DNA from 3 places in the Pseudarthrobacter leeuwenhoeki genome. Region 1 is predicted to be linked to each of the others. Evidence: riboswitches for the same ligand, from Rfam matches in the RefSeq annotation. Region 1 holds a riboswitch; each other region holds the start of a gene.
What was found. A riboswitch is a leader RNA that binds a small molecule or an ion and turns the genes downstream of it on or off. The one in region 1 is predicted to bind S-adenosylmethionine.
Positions count from the first base shown of each region.

Region 1 (9,592 bases):
TCACGACGGCGATCATCCCCAGCGCGCTGGATTCCTACTGGTGGACCGTGCCGGTGCTGGTCCTCTCCGCGATCCGCCACGGGATCGTGGAGGAAGTGATCGTGGTGGGTTACCTGCTGGACCGGCTCCCCAAGCTCGGCTGGAGCCTGCCGCTGGCCATCTTCGCCAGTTCCATGCTGCGCGGCAGCTACCACCTCTACCAGGGCTTCGGGCCGTTCATCGGCAACGCCATCATGGGCGTCATCTTCGCGTACGCCTATACCAAAACCCGCCGGCTGATGCCGCTCGTGATCGCCCACGCCGTGCTGGACATCGTGGCGTTCGTCGGCTTCAGCCTCTTCGGCCGGTCCATCGGCCTCGGCTGAGTCTGCATAAAGCAACGCGACAAAACAACGCGACAAAACAACGCGACAAAACAACGCGACAAAACAACGCGACAAAACAACGCGGGGTCACATCGCGCCCATCCGGGGCCTCCGGACGGGCGCGATGTGACCCCGCGTTGCCCTGCAGTGCGGGACGCCGGGCGGGGCCGCGCACCTCCGGGCCGGGCCGGGCCGTGCACCTCCGGGCGGGGGCGGGGCTGGGGCTGGGGCTTTAAAAAGTATCGGCCGCCATCGGTGGGTGACGTCATTGGCACCCGCTGATGGCGGCCGAAGTGTGGGGCGGTGAAGCGTCAGATCGTAACGGCTCCGGAAGCCGTCTCGAACGTGACGGACAGGATGCCGGGCGTCCCGCGGGGGGCGAGCCAGTTCACGGCCACGTCTTCCAGCGGCTTCTCGACCGGGACGCCGAGCCATTCGGTGACACGCTGCGCCGAACCGGCAATCGTCAGGGCGGACATCTTGACGTTGCTCTCGTAGGCCTTCGACGGGTGGAGGTCCGGATCGCCTTCCCACTTGAGCATGTAGGGGACCTGGGGATCGGAGATGAGTCCGAGGATGCCGATCTGCTTCCAGACCAGCTCACGGCCGTCCGGGAACTTGCGGTTGCCGTTGACGGCGGCGCGGCCGAGCCGCTCCTCGAACGGGGCAAGGTCGTCAACTTCAACGCACCAGCCCATCCAGCCGCCGCCTGCTTCGGAGCGGGCGCGGACGGCCTGGCCGAAGGGGGCCTTGTCGGACGCGGGGTGGTTCAGGACCTCCACGATCTCGACATATTTGTGTCCCGCGAGCGGGATGATCATGTTGCGGGTCCCGAATCTGGGGTGTACTCCGCCCTTCACGGCTTCGACGCCGAGGGCAGACGCAATTCGTTCGGTGGTGGCAGCTAGGCCATCTTGTTCACAGGCGTAAGAGACGTGATCCATGCGCATGCCCTCATCTTGGCACTTTGTGATGCGGCTCTCAGCTTAGGATCTCCTAACCGTGGTGGGATGTCATTTTCGGGGATCCCCGCCGGCACTGATCCGCGTCACCTCGGCGGACGGCAGGGCTTTCCTGTCCCACCGGACGTGAAACTTCATGTTCGTGTCACAAAGGCATCCACAACCGGAACCGGTTCCTAGACTGGTTGCAGGTCATGAGTGCCAGCACACAGCCCCGGCTTGCTGGTCGGCAACCCTCGTCACGCGGTGGGGTGCCCCGGGTGAAGACCTGGCCGACCGGCATCCGCCGGACGGCAAGCGCGGCACCAGTGCAGTCCCGGGCCAACGAGTTCGCGGGATGCCTGGGCCCAGCCCCTTGAGGAGTGTCCCAATGTCCAGTGCCTGGTCCTTTGAAACCCGCCAGATCCACGCCGGCCAGGAGCCGGACAGCGTCACCGGCGCCCGCTCACTGCCGATCTACCAGACGACGTCGTTCGTCTTCCCCAGCGCCGAAAGCGCCGCCAACCGCTTCGCCCTTGCCGAACTGGCTCCCATCTACACCCGGATCGGCAACCCCACCCAGGACGCCGTGGAACAGCGGGTGGCCAGCCTGGAGGGCGGACTCGCGGCCCTGCTGCTGAGCTCCGGCATGGCTGCGGAGACCCTGGCGATCATGAACGTCGCCGAGGCCGGCGACCATGTGGTGGCCAGCCCCAGCCTTTACGGCGGCACGTACAACCTGCTGGCGCACACGCTGAAGAAGTTCGGCATCTCCGTCACCTTCGTCGAGGATCCGGACAACCTGGCCCAGTGGCGTGACGCCGTGCAGCCCAACACCAAGCTGTTCTTCGGCGAAGTGGTCTCCAACCCCCGCCAGGATGTGCTGGACATCGAGGGCATCTCGGAGGTGGCGCACGAGGCCGGTGTCCCGCTGATCGTGGACAACACGCTCTCCACCCCGTACCTGATCCGGCCGATCGAGTGGGGTGCGGACATTGTGGTGCATTCCGCCACCAAGTACCTTGGCGGCCACGGCACCGCGATCGCGGGCGTGATCGTGGATTCCGGCAACTTCGACTTCGGCAGGGACCCGGAGCGTTTCCCCGGCTTCAACACCCCGGACCCCACCTACAACGGCCTGGTCTACGCCCGGGACCTCGGTGCGGACGGTGCCCTCGGTGCCAATCTCTCCTTCATCCTCAAGGCGCGCGTCCAGTTGCTGCGCGACCTCGGCTCCGCGGTGTCCCCGTTCAACGCCTTCCTCATCTCCCAGGGCATCGAGACCCTGAGCCTGCGGATGGAGCGGCACGTCGCCAACGCCATCAAAGTGGCCGAATGGCTCGAGGCCAGGGACGACGTCGAATCGGTCGCCTACGCGGGGCTGCCGTCCAGCCCCTGGTACGAGCGCGGCCGCAAGTACGGCCCGAAGGGGACCGGTGCCGTCGTTTCCTTCAACCTTGCCGGGGGAGCCGAGGCGGGCAAACGCTTCGTCGACGCCCTCGAACTGCACTCGCACGTGGCCAACATCGGCGACGTGCGCTCCCTCGTCATCCACCCGGCGTCGACCACCCACAGCCAGCTCTCCCCGGAACAGCAGACCGCGGCCGGCGTGAATCCCGGCCTGGTCCGGCTCTCCGTGGGCCTGGAGCACATCGACGACATCCTGGCCGACCTCGACGCCGGATTCCGGGCGGCCAAAACCGCCTGAGCACCGCCCGGCGTCCCGGCCCCGGGGCGCCCGGGCCCCGGGGCCCGGGGTTAACTGCGGCAAGACCGGGGTGAGTCTTAAGTTCGTCACAATCTTCGCCACCGGGCCGCCGCATTTCGTACACTCAGTGGAGGTCATGAGTGCCAGTGACAGCCCCGGCTTGCTGGCCGGCAACCCTCCTTTTGCGGCGGGGTGCCCCGGGTGAAGACCTGGCCTGCCGGTCATCTGACGGCGGGCAAGCGCGAAGTTAGGTCCTCACATGAGCATTGCCGTCACCCGCCAGGGTGTGCCTGTAAGCACGACCGCCCACCCCCATGCCCCGGTCCCGGACGGAACGGTCCGGCACCTCCGGATCGGCGACCTCAAGCTCGAATCCGGGGCCCTGCTGCCGGACGCTACCCTCGGCTACGAGACGTGGGGGACCCTCAACCCGGACCGCTCCAATGCGGTGCTGATCGAGCATGCGCTGACGGGTGACACCCACGTCACGCAGGGCGCCAGCGAGGAGCCGGGCTGGTGGGAGCAGCTCGCGGGCCCCGGAGCCCCGGTGGACACGGACAAGTACTTCGTCGTCTCGATCAACATCCTCGGCGGCTGCTACGGCTCGACGGGGCCGTCGTCGGCGGCGCCCGACGGAAAACCCTGGGGCTCACGGTTCCCGCTCGTGACGCTGCGGGACACCACGGAGGCCGAGGCCAGGCTGGCGGATGCCCTGGGCATCCGGAGCTGGTACGCCGTGCTCGGCGGTTCCCTGGGCGGGGCGCGCGCCCTGGAATGGGCCGTCAGCTACCCGGAGCGGGTCCGGCGCTGCGGCGTGATTTCGGTCGGCGCCAGCAGCACCGCCGAGCAGATCGCCTTCGCCCAGGCGCAGACCCTCGCCATCCGGCAGGACCCCAACTTCAAGGGCGGGAACTACTACGGAGGTCCGGAGCCGGAAGCGGGCCTGGCCCTGGCCCGGCGGATCGCGCACATCACCTACCGCTCGGCCGCGGAGCTGGACGGACGCTTCGGCCGGAACGCCCAGGACGCCGAGGCCCCGCTGGAAGCCGGATCCCTCGCCGGGCGCGGCCGCTACCAGGTGGAGAGCTACCTCGACCACCAGGGCAACAAACTGGTCCGCCGCTTCGACGCGAACAGCTACATCGCCATCACCGAAGCGCTCATGAGCCATGACATCAGCCGGGGCCGCGGTGCCCTCGCCGAGGCCCTGGCTCCCGCCACGGCGGAGTTCCTGCTGGCGGCCGTGGACTCGGACCGGCTGTACTTCCCGGCCCAGTCGCATGCCCTCGCCGCTGCCCTGCCCGGCGAAGTTGCCGTGCACACCATCGAGGCACCGATCGGGCACGACGGTTTCCTGACCGAGATCGGCCAGCTGAACAGCCAGCTCCGGCGGTACTTCTTCAGCTAGACCTTCGGCTCGACTTCTGCCGGACCGGCAGCCACCCTGGACCACAGTGGATTGGAACGCACATCCGGACTGGGAGTTTGACCCAGCCTCCGCCGGATCCTGCGCCACATCCCGCGCGAATCTGTGGACGGAAGCACCGGAGAATCAGGCCAGCTGTGCATTTTTGCAGATGCGCTCTGCACTAATGGCCGTTGAGGCCACGGTCGCGAGCGTCCATACTCGTGGGGAATGATGCCCCGTGTCACAAATCACAGGCGTCCACAGCCCAGAGGTCCATAGGGTGTCGACGGAGACACCGAAGGAGTCGAAATGAGTACACAAAACGCCGCCGCCAGGCGCCCGGAAGAGGAAGACGTCAAGACGTCCGGACTCAAGAAGGTAGTAACGGCCTCCATGGCCGGCACCGTCGTCGAATGGTATGAGTTCTTCCTCTACGCCTCGGCCGCCACCCTCGTGTTCGGCAAGACGTTCTTCCCCAACTCCGGCACGGAACTGGACGGCATTATTGCCGCCTTCCTTACCTACGCCGTTGGTTTCGTCGCCCGTCCGATCGGCGGCATCGTCTTTGGCCACTTCGGCGACAAGTTCGGCCGCAAGCAGCTGCTCCAGCTCAGCATCGTCCTGGTCGGTGTCTCCACCTTCCTGATGGGCTGCCTCCCGACCTTCCAGCAGATCGGCTACTGGGCCCCGGCCCTCCTCGTCTTCCTGCGCTTCGCCCAGGGCTTCGCCGTCGGCGGTGAATGGGGCGGAGCCGTCCTCCTCGTCGCCGAGCACAGCCCGAGCAAGTCCCGCGGATTCTGGTCCGCATGGCCGCAGTCCGCCGTTCCGCTGGGCAACCTCCTCGCCACCGGCGTGCTGTTCACCCTGTCCGCCACACTCTCCCCCGCCGACTTCCTCAGCTGGGGCTGGCGCGTTGCCTTCTGGCTCTCCGCCGTCATCGTCCTGGTCGGCTACTACATCCGCACCAAGGTTACCGACGCACCGATCTTCCTCGAGGCACAAAAAGAAGTCACCGTCGAGAAGAAGGGCTACGGCGTCGGCGAAGTGTTCCGCCGCTACCCCCGCGGCGTCTTCACCGCGATGGGCCTGCGCTTCGCGGAGAACATCCTCTACTACCTCGTGGTCACGTTCTCCATCACCTACCTCAAGGTCATCGTCCAGACGGACACCTCCCGCATCCTGCTGCTGCTGCTTGTGGCGCACTTCATCCACTTCGCTGTGATCCCGATGGTCGGCCGCATGTCCGACCACTTCGGCCGCAAACCGGTCTACATGACCGGCGCCATCCTGGGCGGCACCTGGGGCTTCTTCGCCTTCCCGATGATGGACACCAAGAACGACCTCATCATCCTCGCGGCGATCACCATCGGCCTGCTGTTCCACTCGCTCATGTACGCCGGCCAGCCGGCCATCATGGCCGAGATGTTCCCGACCCGGATGCGCTACTCCGGCGTCTCGCTGGGCTACCAGGTCACCTCGATCGTGGCAGGTTCGATGGCCCCGATCATCGCCGTCGCCCTGCTGAGCCAGTTCAAGTCCTCCACCCCGGTCGCCATCTACCTGCTCGGCGCCTGCATGGTAACGATGGTGGCGGTGTTCTTCCTCAAGGAGACCCGCGGCATCTCACTGCACGACGTCGATGCCGCCGATGCCCAGGGCACCGCGGACCTCTTGGCCGCAGGCAAGAAGTAACCGGCAAGAAGTAACAGCCAAGAAGTAACCGCCAGGCAAGCAACCGCCACGAAGTTACGGCGAACAACACCAAACAGCCCGGTCCCCGCAGTGCGGGGCCGGGCTGTTTGGTGGTTCTGCCCGGACGGCCGGGACGGTCAGCCAGCCAGGACTTCCTGGCGGTCGGAGATCTCGGTCCGGACCGCTTCGAGGACGGCCTGCACGGGGGCCGAGCGCAGCGATTCCGCGCGTGCCACCGCCCAGATCGGAAGCTGCCGCTGGAAATCGTCCGGCAGGACGGGCAGGAAACTTGGGTCGCCGACCGCCAGGAAGTTGGGCAGCAGGCCGATCCCGGCGCCCCGCCGGACGGCCTGCAGCTGGGCAAAGATGCTGGTCGCCTGGAAGCTGGAGCGCGGCATGGGAAGCTGCGTGGAGCGGTGGCCCAGTTCGGCGACCTGCAGCGCCGACTCCACGTAGGAGACAAAGCCGTGCTGCCGGACGTCGTCGAGCGTCTCCGGCAGTCCGTGTTCGCGGGCGTACTGCGGACTGGCGTACAGCCGGAGGAAGTAGTTGGACAGGAAGATGGCCTGCGCGTTGCTGGCGTCCAGATTGCCCACCACCACTTCAAGATCCACCCCGGAGCGGTTCTGGCTGACCTTGCGGGTGGCGCTGAGCAATTCGACGTTGAGCTGAGGGTGGCCCTGCTGCAGCCGGACAAGCGCCGGTGCGACGAATTCGGCGCCGAAGCCGTCGGGGGTACTGATCCGGACCAGTCCGGAGAGTACGTCCTCGGACTGCGCGATCCGGTTCGTGAGCGCACCGAGGGTGCCCTCGATCGCCTCGGCGGCCGCCACGGCCTCCTGGCCAAGGTCCGTCAGCTCCCAGCCGTGCGGGCTCCGCTCCAGGGTGCGCCCGCCCAGCTGTTTGTCCAGGGCCAGGATCCGGCGGGAGATGGTGGTGTGCGTGGTGCCCAGGGTCTCCGCCACCGCATTGAACCTGCCCAGCCGTGCCACGGTCAGCAGGATCAGCAGGTCGTCCGGGCTCGGAAGCCGCCGCAAGTCCACTGGAACCCCCCTGGAGAAGCATGTGCATTCATGCACATGCCATCTGTAGTTTTTTGCCTTGATTGCACTGTAGCAGGGTGTGATGCTTGACACGGAACATCCGGCGATTGCCGGATCACGCGCACCACCCACAGCACTAAGAGCAGCACGACGAACAGCAAAGGAGCTTATGCCATGGCAGTAATCGCTTGGATCGGACTGGGGAACATGGGCGGGTCCATGTCGGTGAACCTCGTCAAGGCCGGCCACGATGTCCGCGGGTTCGACCTTAATGCCCAGGCCGTTGCCGCCGCCGTCGCCGGCGGCGTCAAGCCCGCCGGAAGCATCGCCGAAGCGGTCGACGGCGCCGACGTCGTCTTCTCGATGCTGCCCAAGGGCGAGCACGCCCGCGCCGTCTACCTCGGCGAGGACGGCGTCCTGGCCCACGCGGACACACGCACGCTGCTGGTGGATTCCTCCACGATCGACATAGCCTCGGCCCAGGCCCTGCACGACGCCGCTGCTGCCGCCGGCTTCCGGTTCGTCGATGCCCCGGTCTCCGGCGGGATGAGCGGCGCGAAGGCCGCCACCCTGACCTTTATGATCGGCGGCGAGGAAGGTGCCGTGGCCGAGGCCACGGACTACATCAAGCCGATGGCGGCGAACATCATTCCCACCGGCGGCGCCACCACCGGCCAGGCCGCGAAGATCTGCAACAACCTCATGCTCTTCATCAACCTGGCCTCGACCGCGGAAGGTGCCGTGCTGGCGGACCGGCTCGGACTGGACAAGCAGGTCTTCTGGGACATCGCCTCCGTGTCCTCCGGCGACAGTTGGGCCCTGCGCACCTGGTACCCGGTCGCCGGCGTGGTCCCCACGGCGGCCTCCAACAACGACTTCGCCCCGACCTTCACCACCGAGCTGGCGAACAAGGACATCGGACTTGCCATCAGCGCGGCGCGGGACACCGGCACCCCTCTGGAACTCGGCGAGCACGTCCAGCAGCTCTTCCAGCGCCTCATCGATTCCGGCAATGCCGGCATGGACTGCTCCGCGATCGTCAAGCTGGTCGACGGCACCCTGGACACCGGCAAGTAGCCACTGCCCTGCAGCCAGCTGCTGACCCAAAAACCCCCACGAAAGGGACCCACCCCATGGAACGCATTCCGCACTTCATCAACGGCGCCCTGGTTTCCGACGCCGAGCGCTACGGCCCCGTTTTCAACCCGGCCACCGGCGAACAGGAGAAGGAGGTCGCCCTGGCCTCCGCCGCCCGTGTCGAGGAGGCCATCGAGGCCGCCCGCGCCGCCCTGCCCGGCTGGCGCGCCACCAGCCTGGCCAAGCGCACCAATATCTTCTTCACGGTCCGTGAACTGCTGATGCAGCGCCGGCCCGAACTGGCAGCCCTGCTGACCAGCGAACATGGCAAGGTCCTCTCCGACGCCGAGGGCGAGATCACCCGCGGCCTGGAGAACATCGAGTTCGCCACCGGGTTGTCCCACGCGCTCAAGGGTGAGCGCTCCGAGCAGGTGGCCGGCGGCGTCGACGTCCACTCAGTGCGCCAGCCGGTCGGTGTGGTCGCCTGCATTACGCCGTTCAACTTCCCGGCCATGGTGCCGCTGTGGATGATCGGCAGCGCCCTGGCCTGCGGCAACACTGTGCTGCTCAAGCCCAGTGAGAAGGACCCGTCCTCGGCCATGTTCATCGCGCAGGTCTTCGCCGAGGCCGGACTGCCCGCCGGTGTCCTCAACGTCGTCCACGGCGACAAGGAGGCCGTTGACGTGCTGCTCGAACACGCGGACGTCAAGGCCATCAGCTTCGTCGGATCGACGCCGGTTGCCCAGTCCATCTACAAGCGCGCCGCCGACCACGGCAAGCGGGTTCAGGCGCTGGGCGGCGCCAAGAACCACATGGTGGTCCTGCCGGACGCGGACCTGAACATGGCCGCCGACGCTGCCGTGTCCGCCGCGTACGGCTCCGCCGGCGAGCGCTGCATGGCAGTCAGCGTCCTGGTCGCCGTCGGGAACATTGCCGATGAGCTCGTCGAGGCCATCACCACCCGGATGGGCACCCTGAAGATCGGCCCCGGGACCGACCCGGCGTCGCAGATGGGCCCGCTCATCACCGCCGCGCACCGGGACAGGGTCGCCTCCTATGTCGCCGGTGCGGCCCAGGAAGGCGCCACCGTTGTCGTGGACGGCCGGGAGCAGGAGTTCGATTCCAACGGCTTCTTCATCGGCGTCAGCCTGGTGGACCACGTCAAGCCCGGCATGAAGGTCTACGACGACGAGATCTTCGGCCCGGTCCTGTCCGTGGTCCGCGTCGAGAGCTACGCGGACGCCGTCAGGCTCGTCAACGACAACGAGTTCGGCAACGGTGTGGCGATTTTCACCCGCGACGGCGGTGCCGCGCGGCAGTTCGAGTTCGACGTCGAGGCCGGCATGGTGGGCGTCAAC
Region 1 is NZ_JBVAYY010000004.1:37,814-47,405, forward strand. Features, by position in the region: gene ACZYX4_RS04420 (CPBP family intramembrane glutamic endopeptidase) at 1-365, shown strand, start outside; gene ACZYX4_RS04425 (VOC family protein) at 677-1,315, opposite strand; SAM riboswitch class IV at 1,518-1,633, shown strand; gene ACZYX4_RS04430 (bifunctional o-acetylhomoserine/o-acetylserine sulfhydrylase) at 1,698-3,014, shown strand; SAM riboswitch class IV at 3,147-3,262, shown strand; gene metX (homoserine O-acetyltransferase MetX) at 3,274-4,422, shown strand; gene ACZYX4_RS04440 (MFS transporter) at 4,732-6,114, shown strand; gene ACZYX4_RS04445 (LysR family transcriptional regulator) at 6,252-7,151, opposite strand; gene mmsB (3-hydroxyisobutyrate dehydrogenase) at 7,332-8,234, shown strand; gene ACZYX4_RS04455 (CoA-acylating methylmalonate-semialdehyde dehydrogenase) at 8,291-9,592, shown strand, end outside.

Region 2 (9,592 bases), on a different contig from region 1:
GCGCTCCACCCCGTAAAGTTCCACATAAAAGGCCGGAAGCGTCAGCTTCCGGCCTTTTGTTGTGCCCGTTTGTTGGCGCAAGCAACCGCCCGGCTGGCGGGCCCGCTCAGCGCTTCTTGATATGGGCGACCGGGTCCGCGTGCGTTTCCGCGACGTTCTTTGACTTCTTCTCGGCCCGTTTTTCCTTGATGGTTTTCACCGGTTTCTTGGCCATGCTCCGGTGCGGCGTTTTGTCAGGCATGTGGGCGCTCCCTCACAGCATGGGGCCGGGATGGCCCCGTGATATTACGTTACGCCTCGGGTACCGCAACGTCCACGATGCCGACGAAGCGGCTCCCCACGCCCTCGTACTCGCTGCGGACCAGCCCGGCGGCCACTCCGGGGATTTCGTACGGCGCGTGGTCGGCGCAGCACACGTACGTGAACTCCGGCCACCACTTCTTCGGCCGGGCCGCTTCGGAGAACCCACAGACCGCGCACGTCAGCTGGACCCAGATGGGGCGCTTGCCGGTGCGGTTGGCCTTGGACTGCACCAGCCAGGCCGGCGGGTTGTCCAGGAGGTCGCTGAGCTCGGCGTCGCTCAACCGGGAAGGGATACCGTGACGGTGGGCCATTTCCAGCGGAATATCGAGGATCTGGGCTGCAACACGACGGGTAACCATCCTTCAACGATACGGGATCGGACGGCCCCGGAACCGCCGTCAGGGCACCGGAGTAAGGCTCGTCACAGACCCGTGACGGCCAGGCCAAGCGCCGCCGCCCCCAGCCCGGCGACCAGGTTCGCGGCAACGTTGAGCGCGGCGGCGCGGTAGCGCGTCTCGCCCACCAGCCGCACCGTGGCCGTGGTCCAGGAACTGAAGGTGGTGAGAGCGCCGGCGAGCCCGGCCGAGAGGGCGGACTGCCACTCGGCCCCCAGCCCCAGCTGGCCCGTGATCCCCAGGGCGGCGCCGAGAATGAACGAGCCCGCCGCGTTGACGGTGAGGGTCGCCCAGGGCCAGTGCGGATGGCGGCCCGGGTGGTGCGCAAACCAGGAGTCGACGGCGAAACGCAGCAAGGCGCCCGCGACGCCGAAGACTCCCACCAGCACAGCGGCGATCATGCGGCTCCGCCGCTCAGATCGGCCAGGGACTTACCGGTTTTCCAGCCGGCGGCCGCGGCACCGAGGCCCAGGACGAGCGAGAGGCCCAGGTAAGCCAGCCAGCTGGCATGGAAGCCGCCACGGAACTGCTGGTCGATGGCGAACACCACGGCCGAAAAGGTGGTGAAGGAACCCAGCAGTCCGGGGCCAAGCCCGGCCCGCAGCCAGAAGGCGGTCTTCGGCCGCGCGATCCAGACCGTGGTGAGGGCCGCCAGGACAAAGCTGCCGACGACGTTGATCACCAGGGTGGTCCAGGGGATCGCGCCGGCGGCCTCGGGGAACACCAGCCCGGCACCGTAGCGCAGTTCCGTTCCGATCAGGCCGCCGATGGCGACGGCCGCCCACGCACGCCAGCCCGGCAGTCCAGGCCGCGCCGCGGCAACCGCCGCGGCAGGAAACTTCGCTGCACGCCTCATGCCGCCGCCCCGGTCAGTGCCACCCGCATTCAGGGCCGCTTGAGGCTGCAACCGGGATGGCCGGACTCGCTGTGGACCCAGAGGGCGGAGGCGACTTCCTCGGCGAGGTCGAACTCGTGCCGGGCGGCACCGGATCCAATGCGCACAACCAGGGCGCCACCGAACGGCTTACGGCCCAGGACCTCGACCTCTGCGTCCAGGTCGATCTCCTCCGCGGAAAGGTACCGCAGCAACTCGGGGTTCTCGTCGCTGATCCGCGTGATCCGGCCCGTGTGCCCGTCGTCGAGTTCGCTCATCCGGTGGGCCGGGGGCACCACTACGGAACCGTCCGCGGCCGGGATCGGATCGCCATGCGGGTCCCGCACCGGGTCCCCGAGCTTGGCTGCCATCCGTCCGATGAACGTCTCGGAGACGGCGTGTTCCAGGAGCTCGGCCTCGTCATGGACCTCGTCCCAGCGGTAGCCGAGCTCCCGGACCAGGAACGTTTCAATGAGCCGGTGCCGCCGGACCATGGACAACGCCAGCCGGACGCCGTCGGCCGTCAGCGTGACGGCACTGTAGGGCTGGTGGTCCACGAGGCCCTGGTCCTTGAGCTTACGGACCATTTCTGAGACCGAGGAGTTGGCCACGCCGAGCCGTTGGGCCAGCTGCGTGGAGGTGATGGGTTTGTCCTGCCACTCCGTAAAGGAGTAGATGACCTTGACGTAGTCCTCGATCGAGGAGGAGGGCAGGCTGGTTTTCACGGTTTCCAGCCTACCGTCAGGCGGTGCCGGAGAACGTCAGCCACAGCAGGACGAGGTTGAGCGCCACGACCAGGATCACGCTGATGACCGCCGCAACCCGCAGTGCCATCCCGTCGGCGAAGCGGCCCATCAGGGCCTTGTTGCTGGTCAGGAGAACCAGCGGGACCAGCACGAAGGGGATGCCGAAGCTCAGGACGACCTGGCTGAGGACAAGGCCCCAGGTGGGATCGAAGCCGATGCTCAACAGCACCACGGCCGGGATCAGGGTGACCGCACGGCGGATCATCAGCGGGATCCGGATCTTGAGCAGCCCCTGCATGATGGATCCGCCGGCATAGCAGCCCACGGACGTTGAGGCCAGGCCGGAGGCGAGCAGTCCGATGGCGAAGATGACGCCGATGACCGGGCCCAGATTGGCGGTGATCGCGGCATGGGCGCCTTCGATGGTGTCCGTTCCCCCGGCGCCGCCCAGGGTCGATGCGGCCAGCAGCAGCATGCCGATGTTCACGATGCCGGCGACCGCAAGGGCCGCCACGACGTCCCAGCGGGTTGCCTTGACGAGGCGGGCGAGGGCCTTCGGGGAGATGTAAAGATTTGGGTCCGGACGGTGCCTGTCCCTGGACAGGGCCGAGTGGACGTAGATGGCGTGCGGCATCACCGTGGCGCCGAGCATGCTGGCGGCCAGCAGCACGGTGTCCGGACCCTGGAACCCCGGAATCAGTCCTGCGGCGACGCCCGCAGGGTCGGGCGGACTGATGAAGAGGCCGGCCAGGAATCCGATCGTGATGATGCCGAGCAGGAACATGATGATGAACTCGAAGGGCCGCTGGTTGTTCCGGGCCTGCACGGCGAGCAGGGCCATGGAGACGCCGCCGACGATCAGGGCGCCGAGGGGCAGGGGCAGCCCAAAGAGCAGGTAGAGCGCGATCGCACCACCCACCACCTCGGCAAGGTCGGTGGCGGCGGCCACGAACTCGGCCTGGACCCAGAACGCACGGCGCCAGAACGGCTTGAGCCGCTCGCCGAGGATCTCGGGAAGGCTTTTCCCGGTGACGATGCCGAGCTTGGCGGACTGGAACTGCACCAGTACAGCCATGAGGTTGGCGGCCACCAGGACCCAGACAAGAAGGTAGCCGTACCGGGCGCCGGCCGTGAGATTCGCCGCAACGTTGCCGGGGTCCACGTAGGCGATCGCGGCGACGAACGCCGGGCCCAGCAGGCCAATCATGGCACGGCCGCCCGGTTTTCCCCGGGCGGGTGCTTCCGGCGCCGTAGAGTCGTGTCCTGTTACTTCCAGCACGGCGGGCTCCCTGGGTAGGTGCGTCGACGGCGACGCGGCAGTTGGCGCCGGCACCGGAGTTTGCAAACGCCTACAAATAATTATTAGGCAGACCGAAATTACTATAGGGCAGGGTGCCTGCCCGGGGCAATGCCGACAGTCATGAAGTGCCGCCCCGCCGGAGTCAGGCCAGGACGGCCCGCCAGCTCTGTGTCAGATAGGGGAGCGGGATGACGTCTTCGGGGTGGTGGCCGAGGTGCTCGTGCAGGTACCAGCCGAGGTTGCCCAGGACCTTGGCCCGGATCGTCCCGCTGGCCGCCAGGTAGTAGCTGCGGGACTTCGTCAGCTCCAGAATGTCAGCGGTGCGCACAGGATCCTCCCAGCGGGTGAGGTGGCTCTGAAGCCCCGTGAATTCCGGCCCAAGCGGCGGTGTGAAATCCGGCTTGTGGACATCGCCGGCATGCATGATGCGCGAGAGCCGGTGGACCCACGGAACGGACGTGTCCAGCTGGTTCCAGATCAGCCCCAGCACGCCGTGGGGGCGGAGGATCCGGGCGGTCTCCGTGCTTGCCAGGAGCGGATCGCACCAGTGCCAGGCCTGGGCGACGGTCACGACGTCGAACGCCCCGGCGGGCAGGCCGGTGTGCTCGGCGGTACCCTCGACGGCGGTGACGGCCGGGAGCGTCCGGCGCAACTGGTCCAGCATGTCGGCGGAAGGGTCCACCGCCACCGTGTGCAGACCGCGCGCGAGAAGCAGTGCCGTGAACTTCCCGGTGCCGGCGCCGAGGTCCGCGGCGTCCTTCGCGCCCGGCGGGATCAGCCAGTGCGCCGAATCGGCGGGGTACCCGGGGCGGACGCGCTCGTAGTGTTCCCCGCCGTCCTGGAAACTCTGGCCCAGCTCCTGGCGGCGTTCCTCATGCAGTTTGGGTCCACCGCGTGCCACGTGCGATCTCCTTGGGCAGGTCCGGATGGGTACCTTTCGAATTTACCGCACCCGGCAGCGCCGGGGATTCCCCGCCGGGACCCCCGTGGTGCTCTCAGTCCTGGCTGCAGGGGGCCGCGCCGGCGGTGCCGGGCGTGTTGGGGGCCCAGTGCGGGTAGCTGCGGGTGTCGTTGGACGGCACCCAGCGCCCGGCATCAACGACGTAGTCCCAGCCGAGGCCGGCCCGGCGCAGCTCCTGGAGGGCGGCGAGCAGCCGCTGGGCGTCCTCCAGCCGGGAACCCACGCCGAAACTGGCACGCAGCGAGCCCGAGGGAAGCCCGAGCCGCCGCAGCAGGGGGTGCGCGCAGAAGCGGCCGTCCCGCAGCCCGATGCCGTGTTCGGCTGACAGGTAGGCCGCCACGAGGCCCGCGTCGTAGCCTTCCACCGAGAAATTGACGACGCCGATCGTGCCGGTACCCGCGGTGGTGCCGGGCCCGGTGCCTGCCGGAGAGTCGAAGGACGCACTGTCCGAGAAGATCTGGTGCACCGTCACGCCGTCGATCCGGGCGAGGCCCTCGATGAGGAAGGAGCGGATCGCGTTCTCGTGCGCGTGCCACTGGTCCACGTCCAGGCCGGCGATCACCTGGGTGGCCCGGGCCAGGGTGGCGGCGCCGAGGACGTTGGGGGAACCGCCTTCATGCCGGGCGGGGCCGGTGGTCCAGCTGACACTGTCAATCCGGGCGTCCTGCACGGCTCCGCCGCCGGCCAGGTGCGGGGTACCGGCGTCGAGCCAGTCGGGACGGCCGATCAGGACCCCGGCGCCGAACGGTGCGTAGAGCTTGTGCCCGGAGAAGGCGAGGTAGTCGACGTCGTCCGCGGCGATGTCGATCCGCCGGTGCGGCGCCAGCTGGGCGGCGTCGACGACGATCCTGGCGCCGTAGTCGTGGGCCAGGGCAGCCAGGGCCCGGATCGGCAGGATCTCACCGGTGACGTTGGAGGCGCCGGTCACGGCGAGCAGGCTGACGCCGCCGGGCGCGAGCTCCGCGCGGAGCAGTTCCAGGGTGGCCGCGAGCGTGGCGGCGGCGATGACGCTGCGGTGCGGGACGCGCTGCCACGGCAGCAGGTTGGCATGGTGCTCGATGTCGAGGTACAGCACCTCGCCGGTGTGCCCGCCGCCGGCGGCGGGCAGGCAGCCGGCCAGCAGGTTCAGCGAATCGGTGGTGTTCCGGGTGAAGATCACCGCATCGTCTGGCCGGCCGCCCACGAACTCCCGGACGATGGTGCGGGCGTTCTCATAGACCGAGGTGCTGATCTGCGAGGCGTAGCCGGCGCCGCGGTGGACGCTGGCGTAGAACGGCAGGATCTCATTGAGGTAGGCCGAGACCACGGACAGGGCAGGGGCCGAGGCGCCGTAGTCCAGGTTGGCGTAGCGGACGTGTCCGCCCTGGATCAGTGGTGCCTGGATCTCGGCGCCGGTCACTGCGGCCAGCGGCCGGCGGGCCACGGTGAACCGCGGGTCGGGACGGGCCTGGCTGGAGCCGGTCCGGATTTCAGGGCTGGCGGGAATGGTGGCAGTCGTCATGGGACCTCGCTCGAATAGGACCCCACACGCCGGGGATCCGCGCTTGCCGGGTCCGTTCCGGACCGGCCAGGTCGTCACCCGGGGCACCCCGCCGCGAATGGAGGGTTGCCGGCCAGCAAACCGGGGTTTCGCGCTGGCACTCGTGACCTGCTTCGAGCGTAGGTCATGCCTGCTGCCGCCCAAAAGGCGGGGCAGGAATGTGAAGTGCTTTGTTACGGGACACGGTCCGGGGACTGCGGAACGCCCCGGAGGTGCCTAGAGCAGGTCGTCCAGGTCCGGGTTGAGGCGCTTGAGGACCTCCGAATGCAGGATGGAGTTGGTGGCCAGGGCGTTGCCGCCGAACGGGCCGTCTTCGCCTTCGAGGGAGGTGAAGCGTCCCCCGGCCTCGGTGATGATCGGGACCAGCGCGGCCATGTCGTAGAGGTTCAGTTCGGGCTCGCAGGCGATGTCGACAGCACCTTCGGCCACGAGGCAGTAGGACCAGAAATCGCCGTACGCGCGGGTGCGCCAGACCTTCTCGGTGAGGTCCAGGAACTCGTCGAGGTTGCCGCGCTGCTTCCAGCCGCCCAGGCTGGAATACGACAGGGAGGCGTCCGAGAGCTTGGAGACGTTGGAGACTTTCAGCCGGGTGGCGGCCGCCAGCGAACGGCCCATGTATGCCCCGGCGCCCTTGGCGGCCCACCAGCGCTTGCCCAGCGCCGGCGCGCTCACGACGCCGACAACCGGCTCACCCTCGTCGACGAGGGCAATCAGCGTGGCCCAGACCGGGACGCCGCGGACGAAATTCTTGGTCCCGTCGATCGGGTCGATGATCCAGCGGCGGGAGCCATGGCCGGAACTGCCGAACTCCTCGCCGAGGACGGCGTCGCGCGGACGGGAGCGGGACAGCTGGCCGCGGATGGCCTCCTCGACCGATTTGTCGGCGTCGGTCACCGGCGTCAGGTCCGGCTTCGTCTCAATCCGAAGGTCGAGTGCCTTGAAGCGGCTCATGGTCTGGGAATCTACGGAATCTGCCAGTACATGGGCAAGGCGCAGGTCATCGTTGTAGCTCGAAGCGGGTTGACTCATGGTTCCAAACTACCGCCAAAGCGGGCTGCGGGGCGGGAGGCCACGTGGCTGCGCCGCAGGAGCGGGCCCGGCGCGGGCCGGCTGAGGGCCGGACAGCCCCCCTCCCGGACTAGGAGACGGTGCCCAGTTCCTTGACGTCCTGGGCTTCCATCCGCGGGTCGGTCCCCAGCAGGCGGCGGAGTGAGGTGAGCCGGGCGGGGCCGGACTCACCCGCATGGCCGGCGGCCACCCAGGCGTCCACGCCGCAGTTCACGGCGCTGGAATCGTGCTTGCAGCCCCGCTCGCAGCCGTCGGTGCCGGGCTCAAGATCGGGGAAGGACCGCAGGATCCGGTCGGGGTCCACATGGGCCAGGCCGAAGGATCGGATGCCGGGGGTGTCGATGATCCAGCTTCCCGGCGGCGCATCATTGACCTTGAGGGCCAGCGCGGAGGAGGAGGTGTGGCGGCCGCGCCCGGTCACGGCGTTGACGCCGCCGGTGGCGCGCTCGGCGCCGGTCAGGGCGTTGACCATGGTGGACTTGCCGACGCCGGAGTGGCCCAGCATGACGGTGACCTTCCCGTCGAGGTGGGCGCGCAGCTGGGAGACTGCGTCCTTGTCCAGACGGGCCGAGAGCCCGTCATCCGAGCGGGCATCGATGCCGGACGCGGCGGAGTCCGCCGTCCTGGAGATGATCACCGGGAAGGCAAGGTGCTGGTAGTTGGAGAGGAGTTCCGCGGGATCCTTGACGTCGGCCTTGGTGACGAGCAGCAACGGTTCGATTCCGGCGTCGTACGCGGCCACGAGGGCGCGGTCGATGAACCCGGTCCGGGGCTCCGGATTGGCGGCCGCCACCACGATCACCAGCGTGTCGGCATTGGCGACGACGGCGCGCTCGATCGGGTCGGTGTCGTCGGCGCTGCGCCGCAGCAGCGTCCTGCGGTCCTGGATCTTGACCAGCCGTGCCAGGGTGTCCGGTTCGCCGCTGACGTCCCCGACGAGGGAGACGAAGTCGCCGGCGACGACGGGGTTGCGGCGCAGTTCCCGGGCCCGGGCGGCGATGATCTTGCGTTCTTCCGGGGTGCCCTCGGCGACGACGGCGGTGTAGCGTCCGCGGTCAACGGTGATGATCCGCCCCGTGACGGCGTCGTCGTAGGCGGGCCGGTCCTTGGTGCGGGGGCGCGTGCCCTTCTTGTTGGGGCGGATCCGGACGTCGGATTCGTCCCAGGAGTCAGTGCTGCGTGCCACGGGCGGTGTCCTTCTCTGCCGGGGCCGGGCCTGCGGCGGAGACCTCTGCGGGGGCTGCGCTGCCGGCGGTGCCCTGGGCGAGCATGGACTCCCACAGCTGCGGGAAGCCGGGCATGGTCTTGGCGGTGGTCGCAATGTCCTCGACCTCGATGCCGGGAACGGCCAGGCCCAGAACGGCGCCGGCCGTGGCCATGCGGTGGTCGGCGTAGCTGTGGACAACACCGCCGTGCAGCGGTGCGGGCCGGATGATGAGGCCGTCGGAGGTTTCCTCGGCGTCGCCGCCCAGTCGGTTGATCTCGGCGACGAGAGCGGCCAGCCGGTCTGTTTCGTGACCGCGGAGGTGGGCGATGCCGCTCAGCTGCGAGGGGCCGCTGGCCAGGGCGCAGAGCGCGGCCACCGTGGGGGCGAGTTCGCTGGTCTTGTCGAAGTCCGCGCCCTTGATTTCCGGGCCGCCGGTGACGGTCAGGGTGCCGTCTGTGAGCGTCACCGATGCCCCCATCGTGGTGAGGATGCTGCGCCACAGATCGCCGACCTGCGTCGTCCGGGCCGGCCAGTTGGGGATGCGGATGGTCCCGCGGGTGGCCAGGGCCGCCGCAAGGAAGGGGCCCGCATTGGAGAGGTCCTGTTCGATCCTGAGGTCAAAGGCGCGGATCGGCCCGGGGGAGACGATCCAGTGGTTCGGTCGGGAATCGTCCACGGACACCCCGGCTCCGCGGAGCACGGCGACGGTCATGTTGATGTGGTCCAGACTGGGGACGGGCTTCCCGGCGAGGTCCCTGCTCCGGTGCTCGAGGTGCAGTCCCTCCGTGAAGCGGGCTCCGGTCAGGAGCAGCGCGGACACGAACTGCGAGGAAGCGCTGGCGTCGATGACGAGGTGGCCGCCCCGCACTTCGCCGGTGCCGTCGACGGCGAACGGCAGCGCGGAGGCGGGGCCGCCGTCGGGTGCGGTGACGGCGACGCCCAGCCCGGTGAGCGCCTCGATGATCGGCCCCATGGGGCGATTGCGCGCGTGCGGGTCGCCGTCGAACAGTGTCACTCCCCGGCGCAGGGCCGCCACGGGCGGAACGAACCGCATGACCGTCCCGGCCAGTCCGCAGTCGATGCCGGTCCGGGCCCCGGCGGCGTCCGGGCTGATGGGCGTGATGGCCAGGTCGGGACCGAAATCGCCGTCCCCCGGAACTTCCGTGATGGTGGCCCCGAGCTGCCGCAGCGCCTCGAT
Region 2 is NZ_JBVAYY010000003.1:37,764-47,355, forward strand. Features, by position in the region: gene ACZYX4_RS03245 (hypothetical protein) at 107-241, opposite strand; gene ACZYX4_RS03250 (hypothetical protein) at 291-662, opposite strand; gene ACZYX4_RS03255 (fluoride efflux transporter FluC) at 725-1,099, opposite strand; gene ACZYX4_RS03260 (fluoride efflux transporter FluC) at 1,096-1,554, opposite strand; gene ACZYX4_RS03265 (metal-dependent transcriptional regulator) at 1,584-2,297, opposite strand; gene ACZYX4_RS03270 (Nramp family divalent metal transporter) at 2,314-3,525, opposite strand; gene ACZYX4_RS03275 (class I SAM-dependent methyltransferase) at 3,761-4,519, opposite strand; gene ACZYX4_RS03280 (aminotransferase class V-fold PLP-dependent enzyme) at 4,614-6,080, opposite strand; SAM riboswitch class IV at 6,115-6,228, opposite strand; gene hisN (histidinol-phosphatase) at 6,336-7,148, opposite strand; gene rsgA (ribosome small subunit-dependent GTPase A) at 7,258-8,373, opposite strand; gene aroA (3-phosphoshikimate 1-carboxyvinyltransferase) at 8,357-9,592, opposite strand, start outside.
Region 2: it holds a riboswitch for S-adenosylmethionine, as region 1 does, so the genes downstream of both, ACZYX4_RS03280 (aminotransferase class V-fold PLP-dependent enzyme) here and ACZYX4_RS04430 (bifunctional o-acetylhomoserine/o-acetylserine sulfhydrylase) in region 1, are expected to answer to the same signal.

Region 3 (9,592 bases), on a different contig from region 1:
ATCAATGATTTTTCAGAGGAAACGCCAGACCACGGTCCGTCAGGCAAGAACCAGGGAGTGTTGAAAAAATGACCTACATCGATCACAGGGCGAACAATTCGGCTGCCGCGCTCGGTGCATTTGGATCCGTTATTACCGCAATGGTCACACCGTTCGACAATCTCGGAGCGCTCGACAATGCCGGGGCCTCAACACTGGCGAAGTGGTTGGCGCAGCCCGGATGGAATGACGGCATCGTGGTCAACGGCACCACCGGAGAATCGGTGGCCACTTCGGACGGCGAAAAGGTGTCGATGGTCCAGTGCGTGACGCAGGCGGTCCAGGACACGGGCACGAAAGTTATCGCCGGCGTCGGTGCAGGCGACACCCGCCACAGCGTTGCCATGGCAATCGCCGCCGCATCGCAGGGAGCGGATGGCCTGCTGGTGGTCGCGCCGTATTATTCGCGCCCCTCACAGCGGGGAATCCTCGAACACTTCATGGCCATTGCTGACAGCACCCCACTTCCGGTGATGCTTTACGACATCCCGAAGCGGACGGGGGTCGCGATCGAGCCAGATACTTTCGTTGCGGCTGCCGAGCATCCCCGTATCCTTGCGGTCAAGGACGCCAAAGGCGACTTGGAGTCGTCCGCCTGGGTGATGGAGCGAACGAACCTTGCCTACTACTCGGGGGACGACGCGCTGAACCTGCCGTTGCTTTCCATCGGCGCCGCGGGATTCGTTTCCGTGGTGGGCCACGTCGTGGGCAACCGATTGCGCGACCTCCTTGAGTGCTACACGCAGGGACGAGTCGCAGAGGCACTTGAAATTCACCGTGAGCTGCTGCCGGTCTACCGAGGGATGTTTCGTGCCCCCGCCGCCGCTTCTGTCAAAGCAGCACTGGCCTGCCAGGGCCTTCCTGGCGGTCCGGTGCGGCTGCCGATGGTCGGTCTCACTGATGAAGAGACCCAAGTCCTGATGCTGGATATGGCATCCGCGAGGGTTCCATCCTCACAACCCGTATGACCCGCCTAGGAATCACCTTGAGCAAGGAACTGTCATGACATCGACCAAAAAGCAGCGCCTCATCGGCGTCGACGTCGCCCGGGGAATCGCCCTGATCGGCATGATGGCTATCCACATCCTGGATGGGTTTGACGAGAACTTCCAGCCGACGTTGGCCTGGACCATTTTGTCAGGCACATCGGCTGGTCTGTTCGCCCTGCTTGCCGGGATTTCGTTGACCTTCACCGCAGGCAGGATGACGCCGCTCACGGGTAGGGCGCTCACGGCGGCGAAGGCGTCCCTGGCAGTACGGGCCATCATCATCCTCTCCATCGGCCTGCTCCTCGCCTCCCTCAACCCGCCGGCCGCCATCATCCTGGCCTACTACGGGACACTGTTCCTGATGGCGGTTCCGTTGTTGGGGCAGGGCCCCCGCGTACTCGCGGCCGCCGCCCTTGGCTTTGCCGTACTCGGGCCCATTTTCATGCAGGCGGTACGCGACCAATTGCCAAACCTTGACGGAGTCGATCCAACATTCGCCTCCCTCGTGACAATGCCCCCGGCGACCGTTTCGGACCTGTTGGTAGGCGGCTCCTACCCCGCCATCCCCTGGATGGCCTATGTCTGCGCAGGCCTTGCGCTTGGCAGGCTTGACCTGGGTTCCCATGCGGTGCAGGTCAGAGTGGCTCTCGGCGGGCTCGGACTCGCAGTAGGCTCATGGCTGGTCTCCGCACTCCTGATGGGGCCCCTCGGGGGCAGCGCCCGCCTGCTGGAATCCACCCCATGGCTGGGCGCCGAAGGAATTCGCGACGTGCAGACCTGGGGGCCTCTTCCCACGCTCCCGACGACGTCGTGGTGGTGGCTGGCGATCCTGTCACCGTATTCATCCACGCCAATGGAACTTCTCAACACCATCGGCATCGCCGCGGTGGTCCTGGGCGCCATGCTGATCCTCGCCAACAAAGCACCAGCGGCGCTCATGCCGCTGGCTGCAATGGGCGGAATGACGCTGACCCTGTACTCAGCGCACCTCGTAGTCCTTGCCACGGGCTTCCTCCAGAACCGGACCGTGGTAGCCCTGGCCATCCATACGGTCGTGGCGGCGCTCTTCGCCATCATCTGGAGGAACGTAACGGCAGGCAAGCAGGGCCCTCTGGAACGCCTGGTGTCCAGCGGCGCCAACCGGGCGCGCAAGCGGGTGCTCGAGAATAACGCCCCTGCAGACGCGGCGGCGAACTCCGCTGCAGTCCCTGGCCCCGGGGCTGAGACTGATCCCCAGGACAGCGCACGGGACGGAGTACCCACGTCTGCCGGCGCTGGCGTTCAGCGCGGTCCGCGATAGCTAATATGAGTCTTCTGGTGACAGCACTTATTGCCATTGCAGCGGTGCTGGGTCTTTCGGCGGCTCCGGCCCCAGCCGCGCCTCCTGGCCGGCTGGTGACCAACCCGTGCGAGCGATTGAACGCGGGCGAAGTGCAGTTCCCAACCAACGGAGTGGGCCGGGTGACGTTCGCCACTGCGAAATCGTATGGCGACATAAAAGTCCTCATTACGGGGTGCGTCAGCACTCGTGCAGGGTATATCCAGGAGTGGCAAAGCACGGGTTTCGCGGGCAGATCCGGTTTCGCCCCGCCGGGCAAAATGTGGCAGGACACGCTCTTCTCGCCGTCGGGGTCCTTCTCCTTCACCGAGGCGCTTGGCAGGAAAAATCCTGGAACGGCACTCAAGTACCACACTATTAACCGCAACTCGCGGTGGGGCGGGGAACCCGGTCCGACGTACAACCAGTACTTTGAAGGTCGGGATGGCGGTGCCGACGAAGACCTTTGGTTCTACCTTCGGGAGGGCGACTACGAGCAGGCGGCAGTCATCAACTGGAACCGTGAACCTGATATGCCCACGGTGCAGGGCGCTTCCTTCGCCATCTTCCTGCACGCCGGAAATTCCCCCACCTTTGGATGCATTTCCACCGACCTCCCCACGGTGACCCGGCTCCTTAAGAGTGCAACGCCAGGCGACCGGATCGTTATGGGAGTGGAGCCCGCGGTGTTCGCTCAGGGCACGAAACCCACGAAGGCCCCGCCATCTGACGGTTCAGGGAAGTCGTCAAGCGCCCAGCCCGCCATCCCGCCATCTGACGGTTCAGGGAAGTCGTCAAGCGCCCAGCCCGCCATCCCGCCAGCTGACGGTTCAGGGAAGACGTCAAGCCCCGAGCCCGCTATCACGCAGCCGCCAGCAAGAATTCTGGCCGCTGCGGTAGGCGCTTTCGCGGTCCTGACCGGCGCCTACGTCATCACCAGAAGGCGGAAACGCCATTGAGCAAGCTGGGTGTGGGGAGCTGGCTCACGGTTACCTAGGATGACGCCGGTGGCGGTGCTGGCCGGCGTCGCAGGTGTTAGGTTTTTGGTGAGTAATGAGAACCGGCGCCAAGCCCTGACTGGCCGGTCGGCAACCCTCCTTTCCGCGGCGGGGTGCTTCAGGTGAATACTCGGCATATCGACCATTCGAGCTGCAAGCGTGAAAGAAGGAGATCCGTCATGCCTGACGCGTCCGCCCCCGCTGTCCCCGGGACAGCACCCGCCCCGTCCCCCGCAGTCCCCGGTGCCGCCGGGGAGAAACTGGCGTACCGCCTGTTCACCGGCCCCGATGACCGCGCCTTCTGCGAGCGCGTCTCGGCCGCCCTCGCCGAGGGCTACGTGCTGCACGGCAACCCGTCCGCCACGTTCAACGGCAGCAGCGTCATCGTGGCGCAGGCCGTCGTGCTGCCGGCGGCGATCGCCAGCGCCGATGCCGCCGTCGCCACTGCCGTGGATGATCTCGAGTTCGACGGCGAGGGCCACGCGTGAGCTACGCCGGGGACCTCAGCCCGCTTCAGGCCTGGGCCAAGCTTGAGGATGGCGCCATCCTGGTGGACGTCCGCACCGAGGGTGAATGGGCCCACATCGGCATCCCGGACACCGCTGCCGCGGGCACCAGGCGGAACGACCCGCTTTTCATCCAGTGGAACCTGGCCGGCGGCATCCCCAATGCGCGGTTCATAGAACAGCTGAAGCTGCAACTGGAACAACAGGCCCCCGCGGCCGGAGGCACAGAACTGGTATTCCTCTGCCGTTCGGGCGCGCGGTCCATCGCCGCGGCGATCGCCGCGACGGAGGCGGGATTCACCTCCTACAACGTCCTCGAGGGCTTCGAAGGCGAACCGGACCGCGACGGCGAACGCACCGTCAACGGCTGGAAGAACCGCGGCCTGCCCAGCAAGCTTGGAAAGCACTAGGTGGCCTTCAACCCTGACGCCGCCGGCTGGAGCGCCGACACGCAGGCCGTCCGCGGCGGACTCGACCGCACCGGCTTCCAGGAAACGTCCGAACCGGTCTTCCTGAACTCCGGTTTCGTCTACGAGTCCGCGGCCGCCGCGGAGCGCGCCTTCACCGGCGAAGACGAGCGCTTCGTTTACTCCCGCTTCGGCAACCCCTCGGTGGCCACCTTCCAGGAACGGCTTCGGCTGCTCGAGGGCACCCAGGCCTGCTTTGCCACCGCCTCGGGCATGTCCGCAGTCTTCACTGCCCTCGGCGCCCTGCTGGCCGCCGGCGACCGGGTAGTCGCGGCCCGTTCGCTGTTTGGATCCTGCTTCGTGATCCTCAACGAAATCCTTCCCCGCTGGGGCGTCGAGACGGTCTTTGTGGACGGCCCGGACCTGGAGCAGTGGCGGTCCGCGCTGTCCGAACCGACGACGGCGGTCTTCTTCGAATCGCCGTCGAACCCGATGCAGGAAATCGTGGACATCGCCGCCGTCAGCGAGCTGGCGCACGCCGCCGGGGCGACGGTCGTCGTCGACAACGTCTTTGCCACCCCCCTGCTGCAGCGCTGCGGGGAGTTCGGCGCGGATGTGATCGTGTATTCGGGGACCAAACACATCGACGGCCAGGGCCGGGTGCTCGGCGGCGCGATCCTGGGCACCAAGGAGTTCATCGAGGGCCCGGTCAAGCAGCTCATGCGCCACACCGGCCCGGCACTCTCCGCGTTCAACGCCTGGGTGCTCACCAAGGGTCTGGAAACCATGGCCCTGCGTGTGAACCACTCCTCCACCTCCGCGCTGCGGCTGGCCGAATGGCTTGAGGGGCAGCCCGCGGTCAGATGCGTCAAGTATCCGCTGCTGCCGTCCCACCCGCAGTTCGAACTGGCCGCCCGGCAGATGAAGGCCGGGGGCACCGTGCTGACCTTCGAGCTCTCCCCGTCCCCCGGGCGTTCGGCGAAAGAGGCCGCCTTCGCGCTGCTGGATGCGCTGCGGATCATCGACATCTCCAACAACCTGGGCGATTCGAAGTCGCTCATCACCCACCCCGCTACCACCACGCACCGCGCCATGGGGCCCGAGGGCCGAGCGGCGATCGGGCTCAGTGACGGCGTGGTGCGCCTCTCTGTGGGCCTCGAGGACGTCGAGGACTTGACCCGGGACCTCGGCCAGGCGCTCAAGCAGGTCTAGCGCTGTTCCGGTCCGTGGTGAAGGGTCAGCCGCGGCGGACCCGGCCCAGGGACGAGCTTTGGTCGGCCGGGTCCCCGGTAACGGTTCCCTCCACGGACACGGTGACGGCCCGTTCGACGACGGCGGCCAGCCCGCCTGCGTGGAACGGCTCCCGCTGCAGTTGCGAACCGGTGCCCTCCGCCAGGATCCGGCCGACGCCCGCTCGCACCAGGTCCAGCTCGCCCTGCTCCTGGAGCACCGGGGCCACGAAGTCCACCAGTGCGTGGACCACGTCCGCGGCCGGCGCCGGGGTGAAGGTTCCGAAGTCCAGCAGCTGGCCCCGGAGTCCGCAGTTGCTGGCTTGCCAGGCGGCCATCCGCAGCAGCAGCGTCGGCACCGGGGCGGGATCGACGCCGTCGTTCCATTCCCGGGACGCCGACTCGACGAGCGCGCGCACCAGCACGGCCATCAGGGCTGCGTCCTCGGCCCGCAGGCAGACATCGGCGACCCGGATCTCCACGGTGGGATGATGCCGGCACAGCCGCGCATCGAAGTAGACCATCCCCTCGTCCATCAGGACGCCGCTTTCCACCAGCCGGGTCACCAGCCGCCGGTAGACCGGCAGGCTGCCGAAGATCATGGTGGGACCCGACCCCGGCCAGCGGTTCCACGCCTGGGTGCGGTAGCTTTCGAACCCTGTTTCCGCACCGTTCCAGTAAGGGGAGTTAGCGCTGAGGGCGATCAGAACGGCGAGCTTGTCGCGGATCCGGTCCATCACGGCCACGCCTTCCTCCGGAGACTCCACAAAGGTATGGACATGCAGGCCGCAGGTCAGCTGGTTCCGGACCGTGAGCCCGAAGCGCTGCTCCATGGTCTGATAGCGGGGATTCGGCGTCAGGTGGGTGGCGGAGCCCTGCGGCGAGGTGGCGAGGGCGGCGACGCGGCCGCCATGGACCCGCGCAGCCTGGTCCGCGATGGCCCGGCCCTGCTTGAGTTGCCGGAGCAGTTCGGTGTAGTCCAGGCAGGGACGCGTCCGGGTTTCGATCTGTTCAAGTTTGAGTTCGTAGCTGAAATCGGTGTCAGCGTGGAAGGTCCACCGCGCCGCGTCGGCCGGGCCCGCGTCCTGCCTGGGCGGAACCAGGCTGGGCAGCATGACGTCGGCGAGGGCAAGCAGCATCCCCGTTTCGGGGTCCACTATCAGGAGTTCTTCTTCCACGCCGAAGGTGCGCATGACTCCATTGTGCGACAGGATCCGCCGAAACGCTCGGGGTCCTTGGACCCGGGCGGGTTCAGCTGATTCAGTCTTGGAAGTACTCGATCTTCGCGCCGATGGTGTTGAGCCGCTCGGCCAGGTCCTCGTAGCCGCGCTCGATCACGTAGATGTTGCGCAGTTCCGAGACGCCCCGGGCGGCAAGCATTGCCAGCAGCAGGCAGGCTGCGGGCCGGAGGGCCGGGGGGCAGCCCACTTCGGCCGCACGCCATTTGGTGGGTCCGTTGACGTAGATCCGGTGCGGGTCCAGCAGCTGCACCTGGGCGCCGAGTTTGTTCAGCTCGGTCAGGTAGATCGCCCGGTTGTCGTAGACCCAGTCGTGGATCATTGTCTGGCCCTGGGCATTCGCTGCGATGACCGCGAAGAAGGGCAGGTTGTCGATGTTCAGCCCGGGGAACGGCATGGGGTGGATCTTGTCCTCGGGGGCGCGCAGTTCCGAGGTCCGGGTGGTGACGTCCACCAGCCGGGTGCGCCCGTTCCGGGCCAGATACTCGCCGGACACTTCCAGCCGCTGGCCCATCTGCTCCAGCGTCGCGAGTTCGATTTCCATGAATTCGATCGGGACGCGCCGGATGGTCACTTCCGAGTTCGTGACGATGCCGGCGGTGATCAGGCTCATCGCCTCGATCGGGTCCTCGGAGGGGAAGTATTCGATGTCGGCGTCGACGGCGGGGCTGCCGGTGATCTTCAGGGTGGTGGTGCCCACGCCCTCTATCCCGACGCCGAGCATCTGCAGGTAGAAGCAAAGGTCCTGCACCATGTAGTTGGGGCTGGCGTTGCGGATGACAGTGGTGCCGCTGCGGTGCGCGGCGGCCATGATGGCGTTTTCCGTGACGGTGTCGCCGCGTTCGCTGAGCACGAAGGAGCGGTCGTGTCCGTCCGACGGCGGCGCCTGCACCGCGTAGTAACCGGCCTTGGCGTCGACGCTGAGGCCGAACTGGCGCAGCGCCTGCATATGCGGCTGCACGGTGCGGGTGCCGAGGTCGCAGCCGCCGGCGTAGGGCAGCCGGTATTCACTGGATTCGTCCAGGAGCGGTCCCAGCAGCATGATGACGCTGCGGGTCCGGCGGGCTGCCTCGACGTCCATCGAGTCGAGGTCCAGCACGGCGGGGCGGCGGATCTGCAGGTCGTTGGCGTTGAGCCAGGTGCATTCGACGCCGATGCTGGTCAGCACCTCGACGATCCGGTTGACCTCTTCGATCCGGGCAAGCCGCCGGAGAGTCGTGGTGCCACGGTTGATCAGGCTGGCGCAGAGCAGGGCGACGCCGGCGTTCTTGCTGCTGTTGACGTCGACGGAGCCGGACAGGGTGCGGCCGCCCTCTACCCGGAGGTGCGTCATCGCCGGCCGGCCCACCTTGACGATGCTCCGGCCGAAGATGGACTCGAGGCGCTGGATCATTTTCAGGCTCAGGTTCTGCTTGCCCTGTTCCATCCGGGCAATCGCGCTCTGGCTGGTTCCCAGCTCGGCGGCGAGCTGCCCCTGCGTCCAGCCTTTCTGGCCCCGGGCGTCGCGGAGCAGTGCGCCGACTTCTTCAACAGTCTCTTGAGTCATCCCCAGAAAATATCACGGATGATTTATTTCCCTCCGTCATTCCCGCCGGAATGCCGTCAATCTCACAGGGATACCCGCACTGTGCGATAAGCACCGCTACTGCCGGACGAGGAAGACCATGTTCCAGGTTCCCGCTGCCAGCGAGGCGGCGACGGCGGCGCCGGCTATCAGCACCCCGCCCAGCAGCACCCAGGCGTCCACGCCGCGGAAGGTCGATTTCCGGGCCCAGGTCCGGTGTGCGCCGCCGAAGCCCCGGGCCTCCATGGTGACCGCAAGCCGGGAGGCGCGCCGGACGGCCTGCACCAGCAGCCCGAAGCTCTGCCCCAGGGTGGCGCGGAGCCGCTGCAGCGGATTCCCGTGGGAGCCCACGCCGCGGGCACGGCGTGCCATGCCGATGGTCTGCCATTCTTCGGCCATGAGCCCCACGAGCCGCATCGCGGCAAGGGTCCCGAGGACGAAGCGGTGCGGCAGCTTCGCCTTCTGCGCGAGGCCGTCCGCCAGGTCCGTGGGGTCCGTGCAGCTCATCAGCAGTACCGCAGGCAACGCAATGGCCAGGCCGCGGATCATGAACCCCAGCCCGAGTTCGAGGGACCCTTCACTGATGGACCATATCCTGGCATCGAGCAGGATGCTTCCGCTGTCCGGCGCCAGGATCGTGGTGCTCCAGCCGCCCAGCGCGGCGGCCAGGAGCAGCGGCCAGCCGCGCTGGGCGAGCAGGCCGATAGTCAGTCCGGCCAGCGGCAGCAGCGCCAGCTCGAACGCCAGGGCCACCGAGGCGGACACCCAGTCGATCGACAGCGCCAGCACCATCGTAATGAGCATAACGGCGGCGAACTTCGCCAGTGGGTTGGCGCGGGCCAGCAGGGCATCGTTGCCGCGCACCGTCAGTTCCTGCCTCATGGCGCGGCGACCTTCCCCGGTTGCCGGTGGTCCGGGGCGCACAGGCTCAGCCCGGTGCCGCCCAGGACCGCGCTGAATTCGGCATCGTGCGTCACGGCCACGACGGCGGTGCCGTCGTCGAGCAGTTCGGAGAGGAAGGAGGCCAGCTCCGCCCAGGTGTTGGCGTCCTGGCCGAAGGTGGGTTCGTCCAGGACGAGCACCTGCGGATGGGCGGCGAGGACGGTGGCCACCGACAGGCGCCGCTTTTCGCCGCCTGAGAGCGTGTAGGGATTGGCGTCCACCAGTTCCGCCAGCCGCAGCCGCTCCAACAGCTCGTCCACACGCTCCCCGCCGCGGCCCAGGTGGCGGGGCCCGAACATCAGCTCATCGAGCACCCGCCCGGTGACGAACTGGTGCTCGGGTTCCTGGAACACGGTGCCGAT
Region 3 is NZ_JBVAYY010000014.1:41,743-51,334, reverse strand. Features, by position in the region: gene ACZYX4_RS13705 (Pls/PosA family non-ribosomal peptide synthetase) at 1-72, shown strand, start outside; gene dapA (4-hydroxy-tetrahydrodipicolinate synthase) at 69-1,007, shown strand; gene ACZYX4_RS13695 (heparan-alpha-glucosaminide N-acetyltransferase domain-containing protein) at 1,042-2,328, shown strand; gene ACZYX4_RS13690 (hypothetical protein) at 2,490-3,305, shown strand; SAM riboswitch class IV at 3,396-3,510, shown strand; gene ACZYX4_RS13685 (DUF1737 domain-containing protein) at 3,524-3,832, shown strand; gene ACZYX4_RS13680 (rhodanese-like domain-containing protein) at 3,829-4,260, shown strand; gene ACZYX4_RS13675 (O-succinylhomoserine sulfhydrylase) at 4,261-5,469, shown strand; gene ACZYX4_RS13670 (glutamate--cysteine ligase 2) at 5,495-6,679, opposite strand; gene ACZYX4_RS13665 (UDP-N-acetylglucosamine 1-carboxyvinyltransferase) at 6,747-8,270, opposite strand; gene ACZYX4_RS13660 (energy-coupling factor transporter transmembrane component T family protein) at 8,367-9,170, opposite strand; gene ACZYX4_RS13655 (ABC transporter ATP-binding protein) at 9,167-9,592, opposite strand, start outside.
Region 3: it holds a riboswitch for S-adenosylmethionine, as region 1 does, so the genes downstream of both, ACZYX4_RS13685 (DUF1737 domain-containing protein) here and ACZYX4_RS04430 (bifunctional o-acetylhomoserine/o-acetylserine sulfhydrylase) in region 1, are expected to answer to the same signal.